One region of the Bacillus sp. MN7755 genome, then DNA from elsewhere that is predicted to be linked to it. Evidence: riboswitches for the same ligand, from Rfam matches in the RefSeq annotation. Region 1 holds a riboswitch; each other region holds the start of a gene.
What was found. Region 1 has a riboswitch for S-adenosylmethionine ahead of ACYVEC_RS07235 (LLM class flavin-dependent oxidoreductase). Riboswitches for the same ligand answer to the same signal wherever they lie in the genome.

Region 1 (3,281 bases):
TGGGAAAAAATGGTCCCAAATTCTTTTAGTTAAAAGCTCATGTCTGAAATCGATTCATATTTGAGGTATGATGAATGCGAAAAATGAAAAAACCGAATCCAATCGTGATAAAAGTTTGGAACTAGATAATGAATAAGGCACATAAAGAAAAGGTACCTATATATAGGTACCTTTTCTAATAGTTTTTTAGCAGAAACAACTGCATCCAATAATGATTAATAGAATAAATAATACAACTAATAAAGCAAATCCTCCAGCGAAACCGCAGCCTTCGCCGCAACTACCACCATATCCCATAACAATAGTGCCTCCTTTAGATAAAAGGGTAAAACTAGGGTTCATTCCATGGATTTTAATGGGTTCACTTTACCTTATGTTTTTAAGAATGAATTGAGCAGGTCCTTTTGAAAATAAAGAAAAGACGCCATTAGGCGCCTTCCTTTTAGGTAGATAAGACTTTAGTTTTCCAATCTAAAGAAATTTTGTATCAGTTCTTTGTGAGTATATCATAATATCTGATTGATTTATTATGCATTGTTACATACTTCTCTAAATCCCTCTATTTTTCATTTGATAAAATAAAATCCTAATATTACCAAAAATTAAATAAATATTTCTACATATTCAAGATATTTACATAAATTACAAAAGTGATACATTTAAGTTGTAAGTTATAAAAACTATTAAAGGGGGATTTATTATGTTCAAGAAATTAGTAGTAGGGCTATTGGCAACTGGTATTGCATTAACAGGAGGAATTGGAGCGGCTTCAGCTGATACGCAAAAAGCTGTGAGCTCTCCGAAACAAGCAACATGCTCAATTCCTTATGAATATTCTAATGGTAAATTCAAAAGAACTCTGTATTACTCAAATGGAGTATATGCTAATAGTTTTAATGAAAATGTTTGTGGCGGGACGATTACATGGTATTTAAAACATGTTCAAAATGGAGTTGCTTTTTACGAAGGTAATTTAAAATAGTAGATTTTTTGAACCTCATTTATTGAGGTTCTTTTATTTTTAGTTTTTAAACTGATTCTCCATAAAAAAAGACACCTAAAGGTACCTTTCTGCGACTTAAACCATCTTAATTTTAATAATATAGTTTTAAGCTTAAAAACTATAGGGAGTTCTCCTATGTGCTTTGTAAATAGCTTTTGCGAAATTATGAGTGTTTTTTTATTTTGTATTTCAATAAGTTCATCTGGATCATTTTTAGATAATATTCTTTTTCTATTAGCTTAAATATAAATAATGCTATTTTCATGTTAGTAACAACATCTTCTCGAATACATTTTATTCTTTGAATGTATCTGGTTTTTCAACTCTGAATGATTTTACCTCACCGCATTCTAAACAGAATGTGGTTAATAGCTTAGAACGTTTCCCTCCTGAAAAGAACCTACTAGAATCATCTTCACAAACATATGCATGATAAGCAGATCCAACTCTTCCTTCTTTAAATGTAGTAGAACCGCAATTATCACATCTTTTATTTTTCATATTACTAACACCTCTTTTGGTTCGTATTTATTTTGCTGTATTTTTATAATAGAAGCAAAGCAACTTGGTTATACATGATGTTTTCGACATGATACAACATACCCCTTCATATATTCGTAAGTAAAACAAGATAATACCCTCATGAACCGCTATAAAAATATGATTTCTTATATATCATTTAATGTTTATCGGAAAAATAAGTATTAAATGATTGATTTTTATTATTCTGATGATTATAATAAAAAAATCACAAAAACAAACAATTCTTATGTTGAGAAGTGGAGGGACGGGCCCTATGAAACTTCGGCAACCTCGTTTTAGACGAAAGGTGCCAAATCCTGCAGGTGAAAAAACACCTGAAAGATAAGAGCGGTTCACTTAGTCAAGAAGGCTACTCTTATTTCGATAAGAGTAGCCTTTTTTATGGCTAAAAGGTAAAGGGGGAATAGGTAGTGGAGTATGGTTTTTGGTTGCCGATTTTTGGGGGATGGCTTCGAAATGTAGATGATGAATCTATGCCGCCTACGTTTGAGTATGCAAAACAAACAGCGCAAGCGGCAGAACAATTAGGTTTTTCAACAACACTTATTGCGGAATTAAATTTAAATGATATAAAAGGTGTTTCAGCACCAAGTTTAGAAGCATGGACAACTGCGGCAGCACTTGCAGCAGTGACGGATAGATTAGAGATCATGACAGCTGTAAGACCTGGTTTCCACAATCCAGCAGTTACAGCAAAAATGGCAGCGAATATTGATCAATTAAGTAATGGCCGTTTTACATTGAATGTAGTTTCAGCATGGTGGGAAGAAGAAGCTAGGCAGTATGGCGGGGTATTTACCGCACACGACGAAAGATATGATCGTACAGAGGAATTTGTAACAGTTTTGAAAGGGCTTTGGAAAGAAGAAGAGTTTTCTTATAAGGGGAATTTTTATGAGATTCATAATACACATTTAAGTCCAAAACCTGTGCAGAAACAAGGGATTAAGATCTATGCAGGTGGTGAGAGTAAGCGAGGAAAAGAGGTAATCGTAAAACACGCGGATGCATATGTCATGCATGGTGGAACAGTGGAAGAAGTATCTGTGAAAATAGAAGATATGAAGAATCGTAGAAAGAAAGTCACAGAGGAGCCATTGCAGTCATTCGGGCTTGCGGCTTACGTCATTTGTCGTGATACAGAAGAAGAGGCATTAGAGGAATGGAGACGCATAACGGATGTGAAAGAAGGTGCGTTAGGTTATGCGGGTTACCAAGATTTTATTAGTAAATCGCATTTAGAACAGCAAGTGAAATTGAATGATTATTCCGTATCTAATCGCGGGTTACGCCCTAATCTAATCGGAACACCAGAACAAATTGCAGAAAGGATACTCGCTTTTGAAAAAGTAGGTGTTACATTATTACTTTTACAATTTTCACCACAGCTTGAAGAGATGAAACGATTTTCTGAAAAAGTGATGCCATTAGTTGAAGCAAGAAGAAAGGAATTGATTACAAATGAGTAAAATTTATATATTACATGAGAATAAGGAATGGACGGATCATTTAGTGAAAAGGTTGGAAGAACTGGAGTTACCGTATGAGGAATGGCATTTAGATAAAGGAACAATATCGTTAGAACAAGAACCTCCTCAAGGTGTTTTTTATAGCCGCATGAGTGCTTCTTCACATACGAGAGGACATCGTTATGCACCTGAATTGACTGAGGGGGTTCTTGCTTGGTTAGAGGGATACGGGCGAACAGTATTTAATGGATCTCGTGCATTACGCC
Region 2 (3,281 bases), on a different contig from region 1:
CTATTATTTAGTACTTCTTGGATTACGATTCTTACAAGATTTAAAAGGAAATACGGCATATTAGATAAGCATAACATGGCATAGAAAAGCATACTCATATAAGGTAGGGTCGCGACTTACATATTCGTTTGCCTCTTTCATGCTTCTTACATATTGTAAGGAGCATTTTTTATTTGTCAAAAAATCGATTCAATATACGTCGGCTATTATATAAAATTATTTGTATAATAATAGGTGAGAACTATTTTCAAAAGGGAGGTGTATAGTTAATGAAGTTAGTTATTCCGAAGCAACATGGTGCATGGGCCATGCTTGTTATACCATTTCTATTAAGTGTTATTCTTGGGAAACCTACTATGTATCATATCCCATTGTTTTTAGCTTGGTTCTTTATCTATTTAGCTACGTATCCATTTCTTATGTACATAAAACAAAAACGAAAAAAAGAGTATTTACATGCTTCGATTGTATATTTTATCATCGCTTTCGTATTTGGGATGATTTCTCTATTATATGAATGGCGCATTCTTTTATTCGTAGCGGTAATGATTCCCTTATTTATAGTAAATATGTATTACGCTCGTCAAAAGAATGAAAGAGCATTACTAAATGACATTAGTGCAATTATTGTTTTCTGTATAGGTGGTTTAGTTAGTTATTATTTTTCAATGAAGCTTCTAGATAAAACAGCAGTATTTATTGCGCTTATTTCATTTTTATATTTTTTAGGAAGTACGTTTTATGTGAAAACGATGATTCGTGAGAAAAATAATCCGAAGTATCGTTTTATATCTTGGGGTTATCATATCGTGTTAACGATTATCGTATTTGCTATCAATCCGTGGTGTTCTCTTATTTTTATACCAAGTGTCATTCGAGCAATTATATTGTATGGCAAAAAAATTTCAATTATAAAAGTAGGGATTTTAGAAATTGTTAATTCTGTATATTTTTTAATCATAACGGCAATAATTATGAAGTATGCCATTTGAAAAAGCTTCCCATCAATTGATGGGAAGTTTTTTCAATCTTGTTCTAAAATGTGAACGGTGTAATCGCAGCGTTGAATAGCTTGTTCGATCGCATAAAGGGATTGCTCAATACGAGCGCGATTAAAATCTTTTTCAACAGTCTGTAGTGCTTCTTCTAAACAATGTTTTGCTTCTTGTAACGATTGAAAAGAATCTTGTACATATCCGCGAGCATTTTGATGCATTTCATAATCCTCCTTGAATACTCATATATATATAGTATGAACAGTAAGGAAAAAAATATAATTTGTTATATTTGTTTGACAATTAAAGTGAAATTACGTATAGTAGGTTTTAAGTGAATATTTTCTTATCCAGAGAGGTGGAGGGACTGGCCCGATGAAACCCAGCAACCGCGATGCAGGTGCTAATTCCAGCAGAACATATTTGTTCTGGGAGATAAGACGAAGATATATACGTAACTTCTTCTTATCGGAGAGGTTTTTTTGTTGCAAAAAAACCGATTACGAAAATTTATATTAAGAAGAAAGGGGTTGCGCATTACTGTGACACTCGAAAAATACGTAAAACTGCGTAGTACAGTTTATGAATATATGATAGAGCAAGATAAGCCGATATCATTGTTAGATATTCAAGAACATATCGTTTCGCATCATGAAGGAAAATTCACGAAAAAGATGTTACATCAATTTTATTTATCAAGGCTATTAGATGAACTGAAACTGGATGGGAAAATTACATTAGCTGATGAATATCTCTATACTGAAAAAGGGGTATTTTATAAGGCGAGAAAAGGGAGCTAAGCTCTCTTTTTTTTGAAGTATGTAGAGTAAAAGACTGCTTAAGCAGCCTGATACAGGGAATGGTGTTGAGTGTGTAGTGTCAAAGATTGAATGTGCCTGAAAGAGGCACTTCATATCGGCTGCAAATGAAAAGAGACACCTTCGCCGAATAGGTGTCAGTCGTTTTGTCACATAGACTTGCTATTTGACAGTTATTAGAATAACATGCAGGGGTTGTGGAAGTCAAAAGGGAATTAAAGGAAGCGGTGCTATTATGTACGCTTACTTATTACATGATATAACGAAATGGATTCCTAAATACATTATGGATAAAGGTTATGAATATTATGAAGAAGGACATGTAGAAGATGTTGAAATACAAGACAAAAAAGTATTTGCTTTCGTTACTGGAAATGCAGGAAACTATGAAGTGATTATTGATCTTGAAGATTTTACAGAAAGTAGCTGCGAGTGTCCGTATGAGAATCTTTGCAAGCATATGGCGGCAGTTGTTTATGATATTCAAGATGCTGGTGAGAGTAAGGTGAAAGAGAAACTGAAAGATTTAGAAAAGGAAGAGTTAATCACAGTATTAAATCGTTTGTTGCAAAGTTCGAAAAACGTGCAAATTGTAGAGAAGATGTTAAAGAAGGGGAAACTTTAACTTATAGAGGGAGTTGTTTGGCAGTGAATGTACTAATTGTATACGCTCATCCTAGTCCTTCAAGTTTTAACGCGGCGATTTTAAAGCATGTGCAAAAAGGACTACAGGAAACAAATCATTCAGTTACTGTACTTGATTTATACAAAGAACAATTTGATCCAGTCCTTGTTTTTAATGAAGAGAAGAAAAGGCGTGATTTAGTAAATGAAGAAGAAACAGCTCGGTACAGAACGTTAGTGGAAGAAGCGGATACTCTTCTCTTCATTTATCCAATATGGTGGTGGGGGATGCCGGCTATTTTAAAAGGGTTTATTGATCGCATATTCGTAGCTGGATTTGCTTATAAATATGAAGGTGCTCTGCCGAAAGGGTTATTGAAAGGTAAGAAGGCGTGGGTAATTAATACATTAGACTCACCGTTATGGTATGTCGCACTATTATATCGATCAGCAGATTGGATTATGATGAAGAGAGGTGTTTTACGTTTTTGCGGAATTCGCGATATAAAACGGTCAGTTTTTCAATCTGTGAAAACGAGTAAACGAGAGAAGCGGGAAAAGTGGTTATTACAAATAGAAGAAAAGGCTCGTACATTATGAATGAAATGGAACGTATTATAAAATGTTGTGGGTATGATAACGAACTTTTACGAACGTATATTACGTGTTTACTTCAATTGAAAAAATGTAGCGCAATATTTCAGCAAATTCAAATAGAGTTAAGAAATGATTATTTAATAAGGGGAATTTGTGAAAGAGAAGTTGATGAAGTAGTACGGGGAAGTAAGGAATATGAAATACATTTTCTTCCTAAAGTATTACAGTGGAATTTCTTGAGGGAAAA
Region 3 (3,281 bases), on a different contig from region 1:
CTTTCGCATCGTGTTTCTCAATTTTTTCACCAAGCATTTCAGCATAGCGAGATGCATCAAGTGGTAAGAATGGTGAACCGAAGCAAGTTGAGAATGTTGCTTGCGGAGATGTAACACCGCGCTCTGTTCCTGCTAGTTTACTAGTATAACCACTTAAGAAATGATACATAGCTTGTTCTTTTGATAACTTACTGATTGGAGGCAATACGCCAGATGCATCAGCAGTTAAGAAAATGATTGTATTTGGGTGTCCAGCAACACTTGGCAGTACGATATTATCGATCGCATGCATAGGGTATGCAGCACGAGTATTTTCTGTTAAAGTAGTATCGTTATAGTCTGCGATACGCGTTTGGTTATTAATGATAACGTTTTCTAAAACAGATCCAAATTTGATTGCATCGAAAATTTGTGGTTCTTTCTCGTGAGAAAGGTTTACACATTTTGCGTAGCAACCGCCTTCAATATTGAATACACCGTTATCAGACCAACCATGCTCATCATCACCGATTAATTTGCGGTTTGGATCAGCAGATAATGTTGTTTTACCTGTTCCAGATAAACCGAAGAATAGTGCTACGTCACCTTCTTCACCTACGTTTGCAGAGCAATGCATAGAAAGAATATCTTGTTCAGGTAGTAAGAAGTTCATAATAGAGAAGATTGATTTTTTCATTTCTCCAGCGTATTCTGTACCACCAATTAGTACGATACGTTTTTCGAATGAAACCATAATGAATGCTTCAGAGTTTGTACCGTCAACAGCTGGATCAGCTTTGAAATTCGGCGCAGAAACAATTGTGAACTCTGATTCATGAGTTGTTAATTCTTCTTCAGTTGGACGAATGAATAATTGATGTACAAATAAATTGTGCCATGCATATTCGTTAATAACTTGAATTGGTAGGCGGTAATTGCGGTCAGCGCCTGCAAATCCATTGAAGACGAATAACTCTTCTTTTTCTTTTAAGTATTCTAAAACTTTAGTATATAATTTATTAAAATGTTCTTCAGAAATCGGTTGATTCACAGCTCCCCAAGCAATTTTGTCAGCAACCGATGCTTCTTTCACAATAAATTTATCTTTAGGAGAACGTCCTGTATATTTTCCTGTTGAAGCAGAAACGGCACCAGTCGAAGTTAATTTCCCTTCATTTCGCATTAATACTTTTTCCACTAATTGCGGAACACTTAGTTGAATCTGTGCATTGCTTCCGTTCAATAATTCGTGTAAACCAATTTGGACATTCACAGTACTCATATTTATATACCATCCTTTTCATTTAATGAAATATTTCTCGTAATCCCCAACAAGAGTATAACACAATTATATAAATAATGTATACTATTTATTTCTTTTTGTTTGTGTGAATACATTATTTCCTTATTAATATTTCATTTTAGGCGTATTGAGAAAAACTTTCAGGAAAATGTGAATATTAATTGACAAATGAATATCATTTCTTTAGTATAGGTTGGGACGGATACTCTCTTATCCCGAGCTGGCGGAGGGACAGGCCCGATGAAGCCCAGCAACCTCACTTGTAGTGGTAAATACAGGTGAATAGGTGCTAAAACCTGTGCGAGGCTACAGGTCTCGAACGATAAGAGCGAAGGGCAAAAAGCAGTATGCAAGTAGCAAATTAAACCTTTCCTCTATGTAAAGTAGGAAAGGTTTTTCTGTATGCTTGTGGGAGAATAAATGTATGTCGCAGTTTGTGGCAAATTAAGGATGAGTTCCGTACAATATATACAATTACTGTAGGGAGGTTTACCACATGACAAAAAAACGTCATCTGTTCACATCTGAGTCTGTAACTGAAGGACATCCAGATAAAATTTGTGACCAAATTTCTGATTCAATTTTAGATGCGATCTTATCAAAAGACGCAAATGCACGTGTAGCTTGTGAAACAACTGTAACAACTGGTTTAGTATTGGTAGCGGGGGAAATTACGACTTCTACTTACGTAGATATTCCAAAAATCGTTCGTGAAACAATTCAAGGCATTGGTTACACACGCGCAAAATACGGATTCGATGCAGAAACTTGTGCAGTTTTAACATCTATCGATGAGCAATCTGCTGACATCGCTATGGGTGTTGACCAAGCGCTAGAAGCACGCGAAGGTCAAATGACTGACGCTGAGATTGAGGCAATTGGTGCAGGAGACCAAGGTTTAATGTTTGGTTTCGCATGTAATGAGACACAAGAATTAATGCCACTTCCAATCTCGCTTGCTCACAAATTAGCTCGCCGTTTAACTGAAGTACGTAAAGATGATACATTATCATACTTACGTCCGGATGGAAAAACGCAAGTTACAGTTGAGTATGATGAAAATGGTAAACCTGTACGTGTAGATACAATTGTAATTTCTACACAGCATCATCCAGATGTTACATGGGAAGAAATCGATCGCGATTTAAAAGAGCATGTAATTAGGACTGTAGTTCCAGCAGAATTAATGGATGGAGAAACGAAATTCTTCATTAACCCAACTGGTCGCTTCGTAATTGGTGGACCACAAGGTGATGCTGGTTTAACAGGACGTAAAATCATCGTTGATACTTACGGTGGATACGCTCGCCACGGTGGTGGTGCATTCTCTGGTAAAGATGCAACAAAAGTTGACCGCTCTGCAGCATATGCAGCTCGTTATGTTGCGAAAAACATCGTAGCAGCTGGTCTTGCTGATAAAGCAGAAGTACAACTTGCATACGCAATCGGTGTAGCACAACCAGTATCAATTTCAGTTGATACATTCGGCACTGGTAAAGTATCTGAAGACGTACTAGTAGAACTAGTTCGTAACAACTTCGATCTTCGCCCAGCTGGTATTATTAAAATGCTAGACTTACGTCGCCCAATTTACAAACAAACAGCAGCTTACGGCCACTTCGGACGTACTGATGTAGATCTATCATGGGAACGTACAGACAAAGCTGCAGCTTTAAAAGAGCAAGCTGGTCTATAATATATGAAAAAAAGCTTTGCGCAGTGAGCGCAAAGCTTTTTTTATTTCGTTTTACTTATGATTTGGATGCATGATTTGCAATACACTTCTCCGTCTAGCTCAATATACTTTTTCATATTTGTTATGCCGCTTGCTGGAAATGGCATATGAATCCACGCTTTTTCATATGTTTTTATTTCTTTTTGGCATGATTTACAAACAGTTGGCTTTTTTTGAAACATGTGAAATTAACCTTTCATTTGACGTGCTTTTCCTGCGCAAAATGCACTGCTCAGTAAAAATAGCGTTGCGAATATAATGCTT

Region 2: linked by a shared signal. The riboswitch ahead of ACYVEC_RS25085 (hypothetical protein) and the one ahead of ACYVEC_RS07235 (LLM class flavin-dependent oxidoreductase) in region 1 are both predicted to bind S-adenosylmethionine.
Region 3: linked by a shared signal. The riboswitch ahead of metK (methionine adenosyltransferase) and the one ahead of ACYVEC_RS07235 (LLM class flavin-dependent oxidoreductase) in region 1 are both predicted to bind S-adenosylmethionine.

What each region holds. Positions count from the first base shown of each region.
Region 1 covers NZ_BTRL01000008.1:49,174-52,454, forward strand. The annotation lists gene ACYVEC_RS07215 (HD-GYP domain-containing protein) at 1-33, shown strand, start outside; gene ACYVEC_RS07220 (YjcZ family sporulation protein) at 187-297, opposite strand; gene ACYVEC_RS07225 (LCI fold-containing protein) at 701-982, shown strand; gene ACYVEC_RS07230 (hypothetical protein) at 1,298-1,504, opposite strand; SAM riboswitch class I at 1,768-1,874, shown strand; gene ACYVEC_RS07235 (LLM class flavin-dependent oxidoreductase) at 1,957-3,015, shown strand; gene ACYVEC_RS07240 (ATP-grasp domain-containing protein) at 3,008-3,281, shown strand, end outside.
Region 2 covers NZ_BTRL01000025.1:167,330-170,610, reverse strand. The annotation lists gene ACYVEC_RS25100 (ECF transporter S component) at 1-84, shown strand, start outside; gene ACYVEC_RS25095 (YwiC-like family protein) at 270-992, shown strand; gene ACYVEC_RS25090 (hypothetical protein) at 1,025-1,216, opposite strand; SAM riboswitch class I at 1,339-1,437, shown strand; gene ACYVEC_RS25085 (hypothetical protein) at 1,478-1,795, shown strand; gene ACYVEC_RS25080 (SWIM zinc finger family protein) at 2,049-2,438, shown strand; gene ACYVEC_RS25075 (NAD(P)H-dependent oxidoreductase) at 2,462-3,037, shown strand; gene ACYVEC_RS25070 (hypothetical protein) at 3,034-3,281, shown strand, end outside.
Region 3 covers NZ_BTRL01000017.1:321,926-325,206, reverse strand. The annotation lists gene pckA (phosphoenolpyruvate carboxykinase (ATP)) at 1-1,261, opposite strand, end outside; SAM riboswitch class I at 1,490-1,611, shown strand; gene metK (methionine adenosyltransferase) at 1,779-2,978, shown strand; gene ACYVEC_RS20955 (hypothetical protein) at 3,020-3,199, opposite strand; gene ACYVEC_RS20950 (hypothetical protein) at 3,206-3,281, opposite strand, start outside.